2 regions of the Cytobacillus sp. FSL W7-1323 genome follow, and region 1 is predicted to be linked to the other one. Evidence: a T-box and tRNA genes for the amino acid it is inferred to sense, from the RefSeq annotation. Region 1 holds a T-box; the other holds one or more tRNA genes.
What was found. A T-box is a leader RNA that pairs with one kind of tRNA and senses whether it is charged. The one in region 1 lies ahead of leuS (leucine--tRNA ligase), so its partner is inferred to be a tRNA-Leu.
Positions count from the first base shown of each region.

Region 2: it encodes a tRNA-Leu, which carries the amino acid that the T-box ahead of leuS (leucine--tRNA ligase) is inferred to sense. The anticodon was not compared.

Region 1 covers NZ_CP151998.1:3,551,834-3,559,446, reverse strand. Annotated here, with positions in the region: gene MKX67_RS17865 (TIGR01212 family radical SAM protein) at 1-146, opposite strand, end outside; gene MKX67_RS17860 (YtzC family protein) at 322-585, shown strand; gene MKX67_RS17855 (glycogen biosynthesis protein GlgD) at 600-764, shown strand; gene MKX67_RS17850 (MFS transporter) at 1,052-2,236, shown strand; gene MKX67_RS17845 (hypothetical protein) at 2,285-2,638, opposite strand; T-box leader at 2,824-3,054, shown strand; gene leuS (leucine--tRNA ligase) at 3,112-5,526, shown strand; gene MKX67_RS17835 (rhodanese-like domain-containing protein) at 5,652-5,957, shown strand; gene MKX67_RS17830 (hypothetical protein) at 6,117-6,278, opposite strand; gene MKX67_RS17825 (hypothetical protein) at 6,384-6,821, shown strand; gene MKX67_RS17820 (ABC transporter ATP-binding protein) at 6,909-7,613, shown strand, end outside.
Region 2 covers NZ_CP151998.1:91,773-99,385, forward strand. Annotated here, with positions in the region: rRNA gene MKX67_RS00455 (16S ribosomal RNA) at 255-1,803, shown strand; rRNA gene MKX67_RS00460 (23S ribosomal RNA) at 2,123-5,055, shown strand; rRNA gene rrf (5S ribosomal RNA) at 5,131-5,247, shown strand; tRNA gene MKX67_RS00470 (tRNA-Val) at 5,257-5,332, shown strand; tRNA gene MKX67_RS00475 (tRNA-Thr) at 5,350-5,425, shown strand; tRNA gene MKX67_RS00480 (tRNA-Lys) at 5,433-5,508, shown strand; tRNA gene MKX67_RS00485 (tRNA-Leu) at 5,518-5,602, shown strand; tRNA gene MKX67_RS00490 (tRNA-Gly) at 5,621-5,695, shown strand; tRNA gene MKX67_RS00495 (tRNA-Leu) at 5,702-5,790, shown strand; tRNA gene MKX67_RS00500 (tRNA-Arg) at 5,800-5,876, shown strand; tRNA gene MKX67_RS00505 (tRNA-Pro) at 5,881-5,957, shown strand; tRNA gene MKX67_RS00510 (tRNA-Ala) at 5,975-6,050, shown strand; rRNA gene MKX67_RS00515 (16S ribosomal RNA) at 6,234-7,613, shown strand, end outside.

The DNA of each region.
Region 1 (7,613 bases):
ACAGTACCATCCCGATTAGGACAATCGAAGCCTCCATCCAAAGCAACTTTAAAGACCTTGTGCCCGAAATGTTTTTTTAAATGAAAGTTCCATGTATGATAACGTTTTTGATCATTTGTATATGGAAATTGAGTCAGTAAATCCAAAGTCAGCCCTCCTAAAGTCACCACTGTGACAAATTCAATATTATCATGAAAGAAATCATCAACTCAATTACACATTGATAACATTTCAATTAGTAGAAATCGAACACTCGGTAAATACTATCATTGAGGCGTATTTGCTTCGTACATTTCATTAAAAAAGAGGGGGAAGGCTTTTATGGCAACCCGTGATTCCGTACAACAATTAATGCAACAATGTGAAGAAGTCATTGAATTTGCTAACATGCAGTTTAAAGATGGGCAAATGCAAGAACATTATAACGATCAAGACTATGCTAAAGCGCTTGCTCATATCGAACAAGCCTACAATGATTTGATGACGATGTCTCATAGTGCTACAGATGCGCAGAGGGAAGAACTTCATCGAATGAGATTACAGCTACAGCAGTTACAAAATCAAATGATCATTACTCCCCATTAAGAGGTGAATAACAATTGGTTAGAAAAAAGTCAAAACAAAACAATCCAGAGCAAAAAACAAGAAATGGTATCAATAACCAAGAGGTAGAATTCGGTAGTGCCAATGTGATCCCACGATCTAAAAAGAAATATGAGGAAACAGGTGGGCAACCCGTTAAATCTAAATTTCATCCAGAATAAATAATATGTATTTAGTAAATGATCTGTACACAAGCAATTCTCGTGGAGTTTGCTTGTGTATGGTTATGATAAATTAAAAAATATTTCTGTATATTTCATACATAAATTCATCCATTCCTTCCGTTTATGCTTAGATTCAAGAGTAATTATTCATTTATATGTATAGATTAGATAGATGTCTAAATCTGTCACAAAATTAGTATTGAATCCATCATAAAAAACGAATAGAATTTATTTTGGAATTCGAAATGGAATGAAATGAATAGAATTTGAAAGGGGTATGGATGATGCCTCGAGCTTTGTGGTTATTAGTAATTGGAATGGCTGTTAATGTAACAGGTTCCTCTTTTTTATGGCCTTTAAACACCATTTATATGCATGAAGTATTAGGAAAGTCTTTATCGATTGCCGGCATTGTTTTAATGATCAATTCAGCAGCAACAGTCATAGGCAATCTAGTTGGTGGTGTGCTGTTTGATAAATTAGGTGGCTATCGTTCGATCTTATTAGGCATAGTCATTTCGTTATCTTCACTCATTATTATGGTCTTTAAACACGGATGGCCGGAATACATTGTATTATTGACGATTTTAGGTTTTGGCTCAGGGATCGTGTTTCCTTCTATGTATGCATTGGCAGGAAGTGTATGGAAAGAGGGCGGCAGAAAAGCGTTTAATGCGATGTATGTAGCGACAAATCTAGGTGTAGCATTAGGTGCAGCAATGGCAGGGTATATAGCTTCATTTTCTTTCAATTATATCTTTATCGCTAATTGTCTAATGTATATCTTGTTTTTCTTGATAGCTATTACTAGCTATCGAAAAATGGAAGTAAAGTCTGTTAGTCAACCAAATGAAATAAAAACAGCACAAAAATTTCGCGGTAATCCTAAATTAAACGCTTTATTCGTTTTATTAATCGGTTATCTATTATGTTGTATTGGCTATGTGCAATGGCAATCGACTATCTCAGCATATACTCAACAAATTGGGATTTCTTTAAAACAATACAGTATGCTATGGACAATAAATGGCGCCATGATTGTACTTGCGCAACCATTAATTAGTCTTCTAGTTAAAAGAATAAAATCATTAAAAGTACAAATTATTATTGGTATTTTTATTTTTGCTATTTCTTTTGCTGTTGTAGGAAATGCAGTTGCCTTTTCCGGCTTTGTCACAGCAATGATTATTTTAACCATTGGGGAAATGCTCGTATGGCCAGCGGTACCTACAATTGCTAATGACTTAGCACCTAAAGGTAAAGAAGGGTTCTATCAAGGGATTGTTAACAGTGTCTCTACAGGAGGAAGAATGATTGGGCCATTACTTGGGGGCGTACTCGTGGATGTATACGGTGTGAAGATGCTTTTCGGTATATTAATGGCATTACTGCTCATCTCCGTATATACAACAGTTGTTTATGATAAGAAGCTTAAAAAGAAAAAAGTTTTGCCAGCTATACCTTCATAAAAAGCGAGCCCCGTAGATAAAAAATCCAGGGGCTCTCTACTTAACCATTCAGATAATATCCTGGTAATGATGTGATTGAACTTCATCTAGAAAAATGACTTTATGAAAGAAACTTTTCAAGATCAACCAACGAGCGGGATAGGCCTCGATAAAACTTTCAATGACTTTTTCGGAGTAGAGTATCAGGCAATCTAACTTCGGTTTGGTTTGTTTTAAATCATAATATAAGGCATGTGGAATGGTGTAGTAATCATGTAATTGATAAGGATTTAATTTAATGGTTTTCATTTGGTTATTTTCAATGAACGTCTGGATGGATTGCTTCTGAACTTCAAGGCTTTCATCTAGCGTTTTATAATCATTCATAATCCACTTTTCATTAATAAAAGCGATACCTTTCATAATATGAAATCACCTTTCCTTATTTTTTACTATAGTTATGGGCAAAATAAGGAAGAGTAATACATGGATTAAAAAATTGACACGTTTTCATTTTTCTTGAATAGCTTATACTTATCTATAGTAACTTGTGAAAGCCTACTTGCATCAACCATTGAAATTGATTACAATGTCAATATGAATATTTTATAACTGCAATGATGAGGAATAGTAATGCTAGGAAGCCTGATATTAGAGAGCTAGCGGTTGGTGTAAGCTAGTCAGCTCCTTTCATGAACTCACCTACTGAGCAGCAAGTGTGAAAATGACAGTAATGCTTGCCGTACTCCGCGTTAAGGATGAATGAAGTGAACAGTTAACCGTAAACTGTTAATGTGGGTGGTACCGCGGGAGATATACATAATCCTCTCGTCCCTTTTTGAGGGATGAGGGGTTTTTTTATACTTAAAAACGTAGCATTTTTAGGAGGAAAGAAGATGAGCTTTAATCATCAGCAAATTGAAGGTAAGTGGCAACACTATTGGGAAGAACAAAAAACATTTAAAACGGGTGAAGAAAAAGGGAAGAGAAAGTTCTATGCGTTAGATATGTTTCCTTATCCGTCTGGTGTAGGTTTACACGTAGGACACCCTGAAGGATATACAGCAACAGATATTCTTGCCCGTATGAAAAGAATGCAAGGGTATAATGTTCTTCACCCAATGGGATGGGATGCATTTGGTTTACCTGCTGAACAATATGCCCTTGATACAGGGAATGACCCAGCTGAATTTACCGAGAAAAACATTAATACATTCCGCCGTCAAATTAAATCATTAGGATTTTCTTATGACTGGGATCGTGAAATTAACACAACAGATCCGGAATATTATAAATGGACGCAATGGATTTTCTTAAAGCTTTATGAAAAAGGTCTTGCTTATATCGATGAAGTAGCAGTGAACTGGTGTCCTGCACTTGGAACTGTGCTAGCTAATGAAGAGGTAATTGATGGGAAAAGTGAACGTGGAGGCCATCCTGTTGAAAGAAGACCGATGCGCCAATGGATGTTAAAAATAACAGCTTATGCTGACCGTTTACTAGAAGATCTTGATTTACTTGATTGGCCAGAAAGCTTGAAGGATATGCAGCGCAACTGGATTGGTCGTTCTGAAGGTGCTGAAGTGACTTTCCATATCGAAGGTGACAAAGGTACGTTTGAAGTGTTTACGACACGCCCAGACACATTATTTGGTGCGACATATGCTGTCCTTGCCCCAGAGCATAAACTAGTTGATGTAATTACAACAGAAGAGCAACGTAATGCAGTTGAGACTTATATTGAAAAAGTTAAAACAAAGAGTGATTTAGAAAGAACAGATTTAGCCAAAGAAAAAACAGGTGTATTCACAGGTGCTTATGCAATTAACCCTGCTAACGGTGAAAAAATGCCTATCTGGATTGCTGATTATGTGCTTGCTTCATATGGTACAGGTGCCATTATGGCTGTTCCAGCTCATGACGAGCGTGATTATGATTTCGCGAAAGAATTTAACTTGACTATTAAAGAAGTCGTAGCTGGTGGAGATATTTCTAAAGAAGCTTATGCGGGTGAAGGAGAACATATTAATTCTGATTTCTTAAATGGCTTAGGTAAAGAAGAAGCAATTACAAAAATGATCGCTTGGCTAGAAGAGAAAGAGATTGGGACGAAAAAAGTGACGTATCGCTTACGTGATTGGTTATTTAGTCGTCAAAGATATTGGGGTGAACCGATTCCTGTTATTCATTGGGAAGATGGTACAATGACGGGAGTTCCTTACGAAGAGTTACCGTTAATTTTACCAACAACAACGGAGATTAAGCCATCTGGTACAGGTGAATCACCGTTAGCTAATATTGAAGAGTGGGTTAATGTTATTGACCCTGAAACAGGTAAAAAAGGTCGCCGTGAAACCAACACGATGCCACAATGGGCAGGTAGCTGCTGGTACTATTTACGTTATATTGATCCGAAAAACAGTGAGGCATTAGCTGATGCCGAAAAATTAAAAGAGTGGTTACCGGTTGATATTTATATTGGTGGCGCTGAACATGCGGTTCTTCACTTATTATATGCTCGTTTCTGGCATAAAGTATTATACGATATAGGTGTAGTTGATACGAAAGAACCATTCCAAAAATTATTTAACCAAGGCATGATTCTTGGGGAAAATAATGAAAAAATGAGTAAGTCAAAAGGAAATGTTGTTAATCCTGATGCCGTTGTAGAAAGCCATGGAGCGGATACGCTTCGTTTATATGAAATGTTTATGGGACCACTTGATGCCTCAATTGCTTGGTCTACAAATGGATTAGATGGCTCTAGACGATTCTTAGACCGTATTTGGCGTTTAATTGCTGAAGAAGATCATACATTAAGCAACAAAGTGCAGGATGTAGAAGTGTCTCAACTGGAAAAAGTGTATCATCAGACAGTCAAAAAAGTAACAGAGGACTTTGAAGGTTTGCGCTTCAATACAGCAATTTCACAAATGATGGTTTTCGTCAATGAAGCCTACAAAGCTGATATTCTTCCAAAGGCTTATGCAGAAGGGTTCGTAAAAATGTTGGCTCCAATTGCTCCACATATTGCTGAAGAACTATGGGAGATACTTGGTCACACAGGAACCATTTCTTATGAAGCTTGGCCAGCATATGACGAAGCGAAAATGACAGATGATGAAGTGGAGATCGTTATCCAAATCAATGGTAAAGTGAAGGCTAAATTAATGGTACCCGTTGATGCACAAAAGGATGTGCTAGAACAAATTGCCATGGAAGATGATAAAATCAAAGAACAAATTGATGGCAAAACAGTAAGAAAAGTAATTGCTGTTCCTGGGAAGCTAGTGAATATTGTCGCTAATTAAGATTATTTAGGAAAAGAGGTAGCTTAATGAAAAGAGCTACCCTTTCCCTATGAGACTGTAATATTCGCATTTCGATCAACACTTCTTTAGAATAAAGATAATGATAATGGAAAGGGTGGTTGATGATGACTGAAATGAAAGAAATCACAACAGAAGAATTACTGAAAAAGATAGAAGCTGGAGAACAACTTGAACTTGTAGATGTAAGGGAAGATGACGAAGTAGCTCAAGGAATTATTCCTGGTGCGAAGCATATTAGAATGGGCACAATTCCTGAAAACCTAGATAAGTTTGATAAAGACAAAGAGTATATTATGATTTGCCGTTCAGGGAATCGTAGTGGACAAGTTTGTCGTTTTATGCAAGAACAAGGCTATCAAGTGACCAATATGGTCGGGGGTATGCTTGAGTGGGAAGGCGAAACAAAATAATTGGTACTTATGAAGAAGGCCTCTTTTTAGGAGGTCTTCTTTTTTTCGTTATCGTATAACCATTAGTATGTAAGAATCACGAGTTGTTTACATAACTTTCAGTTTGCTTTTACAATATGCCAAATTTGTCATGAAATGTGTTGATCAATTGAATATTATCTAACACGGTGGGTTTCTCAGAGTTGTGTCAAATGAAATGATACGATGGCCACTTAACACACTGCCAAGAGAGGAGAAAATTTCCTTTCTTTCACCAAGAGGTGGAAGAGCGATTATCGCTTCCTTGCTTACGCTTGTGCCACCATAAATTGCGTATTGCATATTTACACCACCTGTTAACAATTTACTCTATTATAGGTATAATATTATAAAAATTCAATTTATTTACTTCAGACGATCGTTCAAATAGATGCGAAAGGAGAAAGAATGAGTAAAAAAATCATTCCTTTTTTATCGGTAATTGTTCTATTATTTTTGTCCATGGGTGTATATCAATTTTATCTTTCTCAGAAAAAGCTGGGGTTTAATGAGGTCGTACTGATATCGGAGGAAAATCTACAGTCCATCATTATAGCTACTAGTGAAACAACAGAAACTGTATCTTTAAATAAGGACGATCATGATAAGCAACTAAAAGAAATTCGCTCACTTTTGGCAGATATTGAATTAAAAAGATATCATCGCACAGCATCTAAAGAACTGTATAGAATTGGTTTTGTAACGAAAACAGCTGGAAAAAGTGTTAGCGTATATGATGAAGCAATCGCCATTCACTACAAAAACAAAAAACCTACTTTTTATAGAGTCCTAGATAAAGAACCACTCACACAAATCATCGATATCCTATTATCAGAAAATAAATAAAAAAGTTTTAAAAACCCTCCAATATACCACCACCCTTCATTTCTTTTGCTATGATGTGAATCTATTCTTAGAAAAGGGAGTGAGTTGATGGTTCTGAAGGTAAAAGAATTGTCCGTTAGTTATGGAGAGAAAACGGTAGTTGATAAGATTAGTTTCTCCCTTCAAAAAGGAGAGGTACTCGGAATACTAGGAGAAAATGGCGCAGGAAAGACATCGTTGATAGAAGCTGTGCTAGGAATTAGGCCTGCTGTTTATAAGGAAGTCGCTATATTAGGACAATCTCCAATTCATAATAGAAAGCAAGTTTTTGAGAAAGTGGGTGTGCAATTTCAGGAATCGCATTTTCCAGATAAAATGACCGTTTCTGAAGCATGTCAGCAATGGAGTGTGTTATACAAGGCAACCGCGCCATATCAATTTTTATTGACCAAATTTGGCCTACAAGATAAGGAGAAATCATTAGTTAAATCATTGTCAGGCGGTGAAAAGCAAAGATTAGCGGTGTTATTAGCATTGTTACCCAACCCAGAATTAGTCTTTCTAGACGAATTGACTACGGGTTTAGATACGAAAGCAAGAAAAAAATTGTGGCAAACGCTAAGAAATTATAAGCGTGAGGGATTATCTATTATCCTTACCTCTCACTATATGGATGAAGTTGAAGCACTTTGCGACCGCATTATGATTTTAAAGGGCGGACATATCATATGCGAAGGAACGATAGCAGAAGTGATCAATTATTCAGGACAAGCTTCGTTGGAAGCTGCCTATTTAACTTTAACAGATGAAGAG
Region 2 (7,613 bases), 1.1 Mb from region 1:
CAAACACTTTTTAATCGTGATATAGTAGTTTTTGTTCCCAAGAGAGAGCAAGTTTACTCAACTAATCATCAAAAATTATTTTAAAAAAATAGTTGACATGATGTTGGTGGGATGATAAGATTATAAAGTCGCTTCTGAAGCGAACGAGATTGTTCTTTGAAAACTGAACGAACGTAAAACGTCAAGCGTAATTCTAAAAAAGCTGATTTATCAGCAACAAAGCACCATAGGTGCAAACGAGCTAATCAAACACTTTATTGGAGAGTTTGATCCTGGCTCAGGACGAACGCTGGCGGCGTGCCTAATACATGCAAGTCGAGCGAATCTGAGGGAGCTTGCTCCCAAAGATTAGCGGCGGACGGGTGAGTAACACGTGGGCAACCTGCCTGTAAGACTGGGATAACTCCGGGAAACCGGGGCTAATACCGGATAATATCTATTTATACATATAATTAGATTGAAAGATGGTTCTGCTATCACTTACAGATGGGCCCGCGGCGCATTAGCTAGTTGGTGAGGTAACGGCTCACCAAGGCGACGATGCGTAGCCGACCTGAGAGGGTGATCGGCCACACTGGGACTGAGACACGGCCCAGACTCCTACGGGAGGCAGCAGTAGGGAATCTTCCGCAATGGACGAAAGTCTGACGGAGCAACGCCGCGTGAGTGATGAAGGTTTTCGGATCGTAAAACTCTGTTGTTAGGGAAGAACAAGTATCGGAGTAACTGCCGGTACCTTGACGGTACCTAACCAGAAAGCCACGGCTAACTACGTGCCAGCAGCCGCGGTAATACGTAGGTGGCAAGCGTTGTCCGGAATTATTGGGCGTAAAGCGCGCGCAGGCGGTTCCTTAAGTCTGATGTGAAAGCCCACGGCTCAACCGTGGAGGGTCATTGGAAACTGGGGAACTTGAGTGCAGAAGAGGAAAGTGGAATTCCAAGTGTAGCGGTGAAATGCGTAGAGATTTGGAGGAACACCAGTGGCGAAGGCGACTTTCTGGTCTGTAACTGACGCTGAGGCGCGAAAGCGTGGGGAGCAAACAGGATTAGATACCCTGGTAGTCCACGCCGTAAACGATGAGTGCTAAGTGTTAGAGGGTTTCCGCCCTTTAGTGCTGCAGCAAACGCATTAAGCACTCCGCCTGGGGAGTACGACCGCAAGGTTGAAACTCAAAGGAATTGACGGGGGCCCGCACAAGCGGTGGAGCATGTGGTTTAATTCGAAGCAACGCGAAGAACCTTACCAGGTCTTGACATCCTCTGACAATCCTAGAGATAGGACTTTCCCCTTCGGGGGACAGAGTGACAGGTGGTGCATGGTTGTCGTCAGCTCGTGTCGTGAGATGTTGGGTTAAGTCCCGCAACGAGCGCAACCCTTGATCTTAGTTGCCAGCATTTAGTTGGGCACTCTAAGGTGACTGCCGGTGACAAACCGGAGGAAGGTGGGGATGACGTCAAATCATCATGCCCCTTATGACCTGGGCTACACACGTGCTACAATGGATGGTACAAAGGGCTGCAAGACCGCGAGGTTTAGCCAATCCCATAAAACCATTCTCAGTTCGGATTGTAGGCTGCAACTCGCCTACATGAAGCCGGAATCGCTAGTAATCGCGGATCAGCATGCCGCGGTGAATACGTTCCCGGGCCTTGTACACACCGCCCGTCACACCACGAGAGTTTGTAACACCCGAAGTCGGTGGGGTAACCTTTTGGAGCCAGCCGCCTAAGGTGGGACAGATGATTGGGGTGAAGTCGTAACAAGGTAGCCGTATCGGAAGGTGCGGCTGGATCACCTCCTTTCTAAGGAATATACGGAATTAACTTGATGTTAGACTGTTCGTTCAGTTTTGAGAGTATAATCTCTCAATTCAATCGTTCTTTGAAAACTAGATAATGTAATGAAGAAGATTACCGAGTAATCGCCACCTTAGTTATTTTCTCTCTATATAATAGAGTAGAGATACTAGACTTTTTTAAAAACACACAACCGTGAGGGTTGTGAGAAGCAAGCAGTTCAAGGAAGCGAGCGAGGAAACACCGGAGTGTGCGTCTTGTGCACATGAGGATGTTGACGAGTGAGCTGACGCCGAAATGCGTAGCTTATCGCAAGCCGAACAATGGTTAAGTTAATAAGGGCGCACGGTGAATGCCTTGGCACTAGGAGCCGATGAAGGACGGGACTAACACCGATATGCTTCGGGGAGCTGTAAGTAAGCTTTGATCCGGAGATTTCCGAATGGGGAAACCCCCTATCCGTTATGGGATAGGATCCATACCTGAATACATAGGGTATGGAAGGCAGACCCGGGGAACTGAAACATCTAAGTACCCGGAGGAAGAGAAAGCAAACGCGATTCCCTGAGTAGCGGCGAGCGAAACGGGATTAGCCCAAACCAAGAGGCTTGCCTCTTGGGGTTGTAGGACATTCTATACGGAGTTACAAAGGAACGAGATAGACGAAGAGGTCTGGAAAGGCCCGCCATAGGAGGTAAAAGCCCTGTAGTTGAAACTTCGTTCCCTCCAGAGTGGATCCTGAGTACGGCGGGACACGAGAAATCCCGTCGGAAGCAGGGAGGACCATCTCCCAAGGCTAAATACTCCCTAGTGACCGATAGTGAACCAGTACCGTGAGGGAAAGGTGAAAAGCACCCCGGAAGGGGAGTGAAAGAGATCCTGAAACCGTGTGCCTACAAGTAGTTAGAGCCCGTTAATGGGTGATAGCGTGCCTTTTGTAGAATGAACCGGCGAGTTACGATTACATGCGAGGTTAAGTTGGACAGACGGAGCCGTAGCGAAAGCGAGTCTGAATAGGGCGAATGAGTATGTGGTCGTAGACCCGAAACCAGGTGATCTACCCATGTCCAGGGTGAAGTCCAGGTAACACTGGATGGAGGCCCGAACCCACGTACGTTGAAAAGTGCGGGGATGAGGTGTGGGTAGCGGAGAAATTCCAATCGAACTTGGAGATAGCTGGTTCTCTCCGAAATAGCTTTAGGGCTAGCCTCATGCGTAAGAATCTTGGAGGTAGAGCACTGTTTGGACTAGGGGCCCTCATCGGGTTACCGAATTCAGACAAACTCCGAATGCCAAAGATTTATCCATGGGAGTCAGACTGCGAGTGATAAGATCCGTAGTCAAGAGGGAAACAGCCCAGACCACCAGCTAAGGTCCCAAAGTATACGTTAAGTGGAAAAGGATGTGGAGTTGCTTAGACAACCAGGATGTTGGCTTAGAAGCAGCCACCATTTAAAGAGTGCGTAATAGCTCACTGGTCGAGTGACTCCGCGCCGAAAATGTACCGGGGCTAAACGTATCACCGAAGCTGTGGATTGAACATCGTTGATGTTCAGTGGTAGGAGAGCGTTCTAAGGGCGTTGAAGCTAGACCGTAAGGACTGGTGGAGCGCTTAGAAGTGAGAATGCCGGTATGAGTAGCGAAAGATGGGTGAGAATCCCATCCACCGAATGCCTAAGGTTTCCTGAGGAAGGCTCGTCCGCTCAGGGTTAGTCGGGACCTAAGCCGAGGCTGAAAAGCGTAGGCGATGGACAACAGGTTGATATTCCTGTACCACCGTATTCTGTTTGAGTGATGGGGGGACGCAGGAGGATAGGGTAAGCGCACTATTGGATGTGCGTCTAAGCAGTTAGAGGGACCATGAGGCAAATCCCATGGTCACATACCTTGAGCTGTGATAGCGAGGGAAATTTAGTACCGAAGTTCTTGATTCCACACTGCCAAGAAAAGCCTCTAGCGAGGAATAAGGTGCCCGTACCGCAAACCGACACAGGTAGGCGAGGAGAGAATCCTAAGGTGAGCGAGAGAACTCTCGTTAAGGAACTCGGCAAAATGACCCCGTAACTTCGGGAGAAGGGGTGCTCATTAGGGTGTTAAAGCCTTGATGAGCCGCAGTGAATAGGCCCAGGCGACTGTTTAGCAAAAACACAGGTCTCTGCGAAGCCGCAAGGCGAAGTATAGGGGCTGACGCCTGCCCGGTGCTGGAAGGTTAAGAGGAGAGGTTAGCTCACGCGAAGCTTTGAATCGAAGCCCCAGTAAACGGCGGCCGTAACTATAACGGTCCTAAGGTAGCGAAATTCCTTGTCGGGTAAGTTCCGACCCGCACGAAAGGCGTAACGATCTGGGCACTGTCTCAACGAGAGACTCGGTGAAATTATAGTACCTGTGAAGATGCAGGTTACCCGCGACAGGACGGAAAGACCCCGTGGAGCTTTACTGTAGCCTGATATTGAATTTTGGTACAGCTTGTACAGGATAGGTAGGAGCCTTAGAAGCCGGAGCGCTAGCTTCGGTGGAGGCGTCGGTGGGATACTACCCTGGCTGTATTGAAATTCTAACCCACATCCCTTATCGGGATGGGAGACAGTGTCAGGTGGGCAGTTTGACTGGGGCGGTCGCCTCCTAAAGAGTAACGGAGGCGCCCAAAGGTTCCCTCAGAATGGTTGGAAATCATTCGTAGAGTGTAAAGGCACAAGGGAGCTTGACTGCGAGACCTACAAGTCGAGCAGGGACGAAAGTCGGGCTTAGTGATCCGGTGGTTCCGCATGGAAGGGCCATCGCTCAACGGATAAAAGCTACCCCGGGGATAACAGGCTTATCTCCCCCAAGAGTCCACATCGACGGGGAGGTTTGGCACCTCGATGTCGGCTCATCGCATCCTGGGGCTGTAGTCGGTCCCAAGGGTTGGGCTGTTCGCCCATTAAAGCGGTACGCGAGCTGGGTTCAGAACGTCGTGAGACAGTTCGGTCCCTATCCGTCGTGGGCGCAGGAAATTTGAGAGGAGCTGTCCTTAGTACGAGAGGACCGGGATGGACGCACCGCTGGTGTACCAGTTGTCTTGCCAAAGGCATCGCTGGGTAGCTATGTGCGGAAGGGATAAGTGCTGAAAGCATCTAAGCATGAAGCCCCCCTCGAGATGAGATTTCCCATAGCGCAAGCTAGTAAGATCCCTGAAAGATGATCAGGTTGATAGGTTAGAGGTGTAAGTGTGGCGACACATGTAGCTGACTAATACTAATCGATCGAGGACTTAACCAAACAGGCGATTACTCAATAAATATCTTCTTCAACATTACCTAGTTTTGAGGGAACGATTCCCTTACAATTTCATAGTCCGGTGGCGATAGCGAGAAGGTCACACCCGTTCCCATACCGAACACGGAAGTTAAGCTTCTCAGCGCCGATGGTAGTTAGGGGCTGTCCCCTTGTGAGAGTAGGACGTTGCCGGGCATACATATTGGAGGATTAGCTCAGCTGGGAGAGCATCTGCCTTACAAGCAGAGGGTCGGCGGTTCGATCCCGTCATCCTCCACCATTTTTTTGTGTTTATTTGCCGGCCTAGCTCAATTGGTAGAGCAACTGACTTGTAATCAGTAGGTTGGGGGTTCAAGTCCTCTGGCCGGCACCACTTGTACGAGCCATTAGCTCAGTTGGTAGAGCATCTGACTTTTAATCAGAGGGTCGAAGGTTCGAGTCCTTCATGGCTCACCATTTATATATGCGGGTGTGGCGGAATTGGCAGACGCACCAGACTTAGGATCTGGCGCCGCAAGGCGTGGGGGTTCGACTCCCTTCACCCGCACCATTTTTATTTTGAATATTTGCGGAAGTAGTTCAGTGGTAGAACATCACCTTGCCAAGGTGAGGGTCGCGGGTTCGAATCCCGTCTTCCGCTCCAATAAGTGCCGGGGTGGCGGAACTGGCAGACGCACAGGACTTAAAATCCTGCGGTAGGTGACTACCGTACCGGTTCGATTCCGGTCCTCGGCACCACTTATTGATGCGCCCGTAGCTCAATTGGATAGAGCGTTTGACTACGGATCAAAAGGTTAGGGGTTCGACTCCTCTCGGGCGCGCCATAAACGGGAAGTAGCTCAGCTTGGTAGAGCACTTGGTTTGGGACCAAGGGGTCGCAGGTTCGAATCCTGTCTTCCCGACCATTTTTATTACTCTTTTTGGGGCCTTAGCTCAGCTGGGAGAGCGCCTGCTTTGCACGCAGGAGGTCAGCGGTTCGATCCCGCTAGGCTCCACCAAAAACATTTTAAAAAAGTTATTGACATAACAAGTTAAGATGTTGTATGATTATAAAGTCGCTTCTGAAGCGAATGAGATTGTTCTTTGAAAACTGAACGAACGTAAAACGTCAAGCGTAATTCTAAAAAAGCTGATTTATCAGCAACAAAGCACCATAGGTGCAAATGAGCTAATCAAACACTTTATTGGAGAGTTTGATCCTGGCTCAGGACGAACGCTGGCGGCGTGCCTAATACATGCAAGTCGAGCGAATCTGAGGGAGCTTGCTCCCAAAGATTAGCGGCGGACGGGTGAGTAACACGTGGGCAACCTGCCTGTAAGACTGGGATAACTCCGGGAAACCGGGGCTAATACCGGATAATATCTATTTATACATATAATTAGATTGAAAGATGGTTCTGCTATCACTTACAGATGGGCCCGCGGCGCATTAGCTAGTTGGTGAGGTAACGGCTCACCAAGGCGACGATGCGTAGCCGACCTGAGAGGGTGATCGGCCACACTGGGACTGAGACACGGCCCAGACTCCTACGGGAGGCAGCAGTAGGGAATCTTCCGCAATGGACGAAAGTCTGACGGAGCAACGCCGCGTGAGTGATGAAGGTTTTCGGATCGTAAAACTCTGTTGTTAGGGAAGAACAAGTATCGGAGTAACTGCCGGTACCTTGACGGTACCTAACCAGAAAGCCACGGCTAACTACGTGCCAGCAGCCGCGGTAATACGTAGGTGGCAAGCGTTGTCCGGAATTATTGGGCGTAAAGCGCGCGCAGGCGGTTCCTTAAGTCTGATGTGAAAGCCCACGGCTCAACCGTGGAGGGTCATTGGAAACTGGGGAACTTGAGTGCAGAAGAGGAAAGTGGAATTCCAAGTGTAGCGGTGAAATGCGTAGAGATTTGGAGGAACACCAGTGGCGAAGGCGACTTTCTGGTCTGTAACTGACGCTGAGGCGCGAAAGCGTGGGGAGCAAACAGGATTAGATACCCTGGTAGTCCACGCCGTAAACGATGAGTGCTAAGTGTTAGAGGGTTTCCGCCCTTTAGTGCTGCAGCAAACGCATTAAGCACTCCGCCTGGGGAGTACGACCGCAAGGTTGAAACTCAAAGGAATTGACGGGGGCCCGCACAAGCGGTGGAGCATGTGGTTTAATTCGAAGCAACGCGAAGAACCTTACCAGGTCTTGACATCCTCTGACAATCCTAGAGATAGGACTTTCCCCTTCGGGGGACAGAGTGACAGGTGGTGCATGGTTGTCGTCAGCTCGTGTCGTGAGATGTTGGGTTAAGTCCCGCAACGAGCGCAACCCTTGATCTTAGTTGCCAGCATTCAGTTGGGCACTCTAAGGTGACTGCCGGTGACAAACCGGAGGAAGGTGGGGATGACGTCAAATCATCATGCCCCTTATGACCTGGGCTACACACGTGCTACAATGGATGGTACAAAGGGCTGCAAGACCGCGAGGTTTAGCCAATCCCATAAAACCATTCTCAGTTCGGATTGTAGGCTGCAACTCGCCTACATGAAGCCGGAATCGCTAGTAATCGCGGATCAGCATGCCGCGGTG